DNA from 2 places in the Fictibacillus iocasae genome. Region 1 is predicted to be linked to the other one. Evidence: riboswitches for the same ligand, from Rfam matches in the RefSeq annotation. Region 1 holds a riboswitch; the other holds the start of a gene.
What was found. Region 1 has a riboswitch for FMN ahead of ACFQPF_RS11805 (ECF transporter S component). Riboswitches for the same ligand answer to the same signal wherever they lie in the genome.
Positions count from the first base shown of each region.

Region 1 (2,471 bases):
CCCATGTTTACCTTCACCTGTTTGACCATATCTTGATCCACGCGAGTGATTTCCGCCCTTACATGGCCCCCAAGCGTTTCGATATCAAACACCGGTTCGTTCACAATCCTATTTTCGTATACATATTTCGCCACGCAGCGCAGCCCGTTTCCGCAGTTTTTCGCCTCAGATCCGTCATTATTGAATACTCTCATCTTAACAGGCGCTGTTTCTGAAGGACAGATCAAGATCATACCGTCTGAGCCGATGCCTGTGTATAAATCAGATACTTTTCGTGCAATTTCTGATAATTGTTCTTCTGGAAGGTCCTCTTCAAACATATTGACATAAATATAGTTATTCCCAAGGCCGTGCATCTTCGTGAAATGAAATGAATTCATGCCTTAACTCCTTACCTGCTCTCTCTCAGCTTTTCATCTGTCCAAAAATAATCGTCATCTGCTCTTAAAATCGTCAGTTTGCCATGGCAGCATGGCATAATCAATAGCTGCTTGATCCCTTCCTTTGCCAGTTCAAGCGAATCTTCCGAAAAAGACGTGAGCACATTCGTTTTTTGGCAAAATGGGCATTCCTGCAAATAGATGTCATCCATCATTTTCTCATATGGCCATGTATTTTCAAAAGTCAGCATTTGCTGCTTCCTCCTCTAATGATAGGTCCTTATTCAAAGAAACAAGCATTTCCATTCACATTTTTCATGTTCTCAAGTATAATGGGATTTGTAAGACAATTCAATAGCGATCCATCTTCGGGGCAGGGTGAAATTCCCGACCGGCGGTATTTGAAGATTCCCTCTTCATCAGCCCGTGAGCGGCAACATTGTTATAAAAAAAATGTGCTGCTGATCTGGTGTAATTCCAGAGCCGACAGTATAGTCTGGATGGGAGAAGATGTCGGTGCACGTTTTGAACCTTTTTCAAGACGGGGCATTTGTTAAAGTACGCGTTTTAGCACATCGCTAATAGGCTTATTTCACAATGCCTGCTGACCTTTACACACTCTCCCTTGTCGCTTGTATAGCGTACAAGGGTTTTATTTTTGTATAAAGGAAAGCTGTGCTGCATTTGAAATCGAGATGGCGCAACACACAAAGGAGAGATTTCAATGCAACAAGGGAAAGCAAGAAAAATGGTGGCAGTCTCCATGCTGAGCTCCATCGCCTATTTACTAATGATGCTCGATTTTCCATTTCCAGGACTGCCGGCATTCTTAAAAATTGACTTCAGCGACGTTCCTGCATTGCTCGCTGCCATCATTTTCGGACCGTTGGCGGGAATTGCAGTAGAAGCGATCAAGAACCTTCTGCACTATGGTATTCAAGGCAGCATGACAGGTGTTCCTGTTGGGGAGATCGCAAACTTCATCGCAGGCTCATTGTTCATCGTTCCTGCATCTTACTTTTTCCGTAAATATCAATCGGTCAAAGGCTTGTCGATCGGCCTTGTTGCCGGGACAGTCTTAATGACGTTCATGATGTCATTCTTAAATTATGTGATCATCCTGCCTGCATACACGTGGTTCCTGAACGCGCCTCAAATGTCGAGTGATGCCATGATCGAGATGATAACGATTGCCATTGCGCCGTTTAACTTAATAAAAGGATTAATTGTAGCTGCACTGTTTCTCGTTCTGTTTACCCGCATAAAGCCGTGGATAATCAGACAGTCGCAGCAAGCTTAAAACATACAAGGTGCCCCGAATTGTCGGGGCATCTTTTTTTGTATCGATATTACATGGTCTTTAACCGATTCCACTTTGAATACTTTTGCGAGCGACTTTCTAAGCGCTGTTGAAACTTACGCGCCGGTTCTGACATCTTCTGCTTCATCCCCGTCCTTCAAAATAAGCTTCTCTTTATTTTTCCATAAAAAAACACAGCGCCGGGCGTTTGTTCGCCCAGCACTGTTTTAATTTTAGAGGATGAACATTCCAGCTACTGCTCCGCTAAGAAGGTTAGCCAGTGTGGCTGCGATAACAGCTTTCATACCGAGTTTGGCGATATCTTGACGTCGGTTTGGTGCCATTGAACCTAAACCTCCGATAAGCATCGCGATTGAAGAAAGATTAGCAAATCCGCAAAGTGCGAATGAAACGATTGCAACCGTCTTGTCTTTCAGTTCAGGAATTTGCGGAGCAAATTCTGAGTAGGCAACAAATTCATTTAATACAAATTTTTGACCGATAAATGTTCCTGCTTTAACCGCTTCATCCCACGGTACACCGATAATGAATGCGATTGGAGCAAATACGTAGCCAAGTATGCTTTGAAGTGTAATTTCCACGTCGAACCAGCCGCCGATACCTCCTAGGATACCGTTGATCAGACCGATAAGAGCAATAAAGGCAAGAAGCATAGCACCCACGTTCAGCGCAATCTGCAGCCCGTCAGATGCACCGCGTGCAGCAGCATCAATCACGTTAACCGTGTCTTCATCTCGCTCGAGCTTGATGTCACCCATTGTTTCAGGCTC
Region 1 covers NZ_JBHTCP010000038.1:887-3,357, reverse strand. The annotation lists gene dapF (diaminopimelate epimerase) at 1-380, opposite strand, end outside; gene ACFQPF_RS11810 (hypothetical protein) at 392-631, opposite strand; FMN riboswitch at 741-896, shown strand; gene ACFQPF_RS11805 (ECF transporter S component) at 1,105-1,680, shown strand; gene ACFQPF_RS11800 (NupC/NupG family nucleoside CNT transporter) at 1,914-2,471, opposite strand, start outside.

Region 2 (2,471 bases), on a different contig from region 1:
CTTTTTTTGTGTAGGAAATGATTTGCTCATACTCCACACCTGATCCTGTAATAATCCAGGTCGGTGCGGCTCCGTCCTTAACGAGTTTGGAAGTGAGCGGTGTTCGTAAAGAAGTGTCTAACACAATGCGGATGGGGTTTCTTCCGCCGTTTGGGAGGCGTGTGGTGAGAGAAGGGTCGTCGGACAGCACTGTTCCAACTCCGACAAGGATGGCATCGTGTGTATGCCTGTAGTAATGAGCGTCTTTCCTGGATTCTTCGCTCGTGATCCATTGGCTTTCGCCCGCTGCAGTCGCGATTTTGCCGTCTAGGCTGACAGCTGTTTTCACGGTCACATACGGTGTCCGGTGCTTTTGAAAATGGTTGAACACCTTGTTCAGTGATTCTGATTCAGACCGGCACACACCTGTCACGACTTCTAATCCTGCTTCACGCAGTTTTTTCATGCCATTACCGCTCACGACCGGATTTTGGTCAACCGCCGCAATCACGACCTTTTTAATACCTGAAGCGATAATGCGGTCGGCACATGGCGGTGTTTGGCCATGATGGCTGCACGGCTCGAGCGTAACATAAATCGCTGCTCCTTCTGCCTTTTCGCCTGCCATATTCAGTGCATGAACCTCCGCGTGATGTTCGCCAGCTCTCAGGTGCGCACCCATGCCGACGATCTGTCCGTCTCTCACAACAACGGCACCGACCATCGGATTTGGCGACGTCTGCCCTTCTGCACTTTTGGCAAGTTCAAGCGCGAGTTTCATAAAGTGTTTATCAGTCATCCTTCTCACCTTCTTTCTGCGCCAAATAAAATACCCCGGAAGACACACTTCTCCCGGGGTTCGTTTGCTTAATTTTTTAAGCAATACTAAATAAGCTTTCATCAGTACGTGTTTTTTCACGATTTAAAAGCCTTCTCTACCTTCTCCCATCCAGACTATACTGTCGGCTCCGGAATTTCACCGAATCCACCGCACGCCAGCTTTACACACTGTGCGTCCGGGTCACGGGCTGAGAAACAAAAATGTTTCATCACCGCCGGTTGGGAATTTCACCCGACCCCGAAGGTACTTACTTATTCAATTATATCCATTATAGATAAGATGAACAAAGAAAACAAATGTGTTTACTTGTTATTGTCGGATTATTCATTTTTTCTGCCGCGTGTCATGAAAAGAGGCAGCATCCCTGATTAAAAGGATGCTGCCTCTTTTAAGTTAAACTTTCACGCATGATGCTATCAAATGATGAAGGATGATCTACCCTTATTAAAATTCTGCTCGCCTTGCGTCTGAACCCGTACAAGAGCGTATATTCCTGCGGTTCCTTGAGCTTGATCTCAAACTGCGGCTTTTCTTGTACAAAGTCTGCCACAAATGCCTCGAAGGTATCTTTCAACTCTTTAGCGCCAGGCTGCTCAGGGCCATCATATTTTGTAAATTCTTGAATGTTCTCTAATGGAACAACTATTCCTTTTGTTATGCCCACCTGAAGGATCAGTTCTTTGTCGTTCAGCACAAACGGCTGCTTTCTAACAGCTTGTATGTGCGAAACCAAAAAGAGAATCGTATACATATTCAGCGCTAGAATAATATAAGCTGCATATACGTTCCACTGATGCAGAAGATAATGAAACCCGATCGTTTCAAGCGCGATTGCATGAATGAGCATGATGTTCAGCGCAGTGAATCCGGTTTTTTCGTGGTACGTAAAAATGTTAGAGCCATCCGCCCTTTTCTTGCGCCAAGAAAAGAAAGCGAAATAGAATAACATCCATTCACTCATATAGATCTCAGAAACCGGAGAAGGAGTGAGACGGCTATATACATGACGTCTGGCTCGCACGGCAAACGGTATATTTTTATCGTGATGGCTTTTTAAACTTCGTGGCCCAAGAAGAACGCTCTTTAAGATAAAGTACAAGAAATACAGTTCTACAGCGATCAGCAGCAATTCAAAAGCAATCAGCACTTTTGGAATAGCGGTGAATGACTCCATCTGTTCTGCAGGAATGATATACGTTCCTGCAAAGTAACCAGCGAATACAGCCAAAACAACAAGCTTCCAAGAATACTTTTTTCGGATAATCATAAAGTATGTGACCAGAGGGATGACCACAAGTAGATCAAACAATGATGCAAACACCATGTATCGCGGAGCTGGCATCTTTTCAATGTGGTAAACAAAATAATTGCTGAGCAAAACCACCGTGATAATGAAAAGGTAAAGAAACATTCGCATAGGCTTGGTGTTTAAAATGGTTTTGATTGTCATACTAACACCTCCTACTTCCATTATACGGTAATGCAAAATATTAAATGGATTTTATTTCAAGTTTCACACAACGTACAAAATTAAAATTAAGAAGACCTATACGCTGGTGCCATTTTCCTGCAATATTCAATAATTTCCTTTCTCCTGACAATCCCTATGAATATATCGCTGTCATCGACTACAGGAACAAAATTCTGTTCT
Region 2 covers NZ_JBHTCP010000048.1:58,511-60,981, forward strand. The annotation lists partial or broken gene ribD (bifunctional diaminohydroxyphosphoribosylaminopyrimidine deaminase/5-amino-6-(5-phosphoribosylamino)uracil reductase RibD) at 1-778, opposite strand, end outside; FMN riboswitch at 913-1,069, opposite strand; gene ACFQPF_RS14690 (hypothetical protein) at 1,209-2,270, opposite strand; gene ACFQPF_RS14695 (CBS domain-containing protein) at 2,357-2,471, opposite strand, start outside.
Region 2: it holds a riboswitch for FMN, as region 1 does, so the genes downstream of both, ribD (bifunctional diaminohydroxyphosphoribosylaminopyrimidine deaminase/5-amino-6-(5-phosphoribosylamino)uracil reductase RibD) here and ACFQPF_RS11805 (ECF transporter S component) in region 1, are expected to answer to the same signal.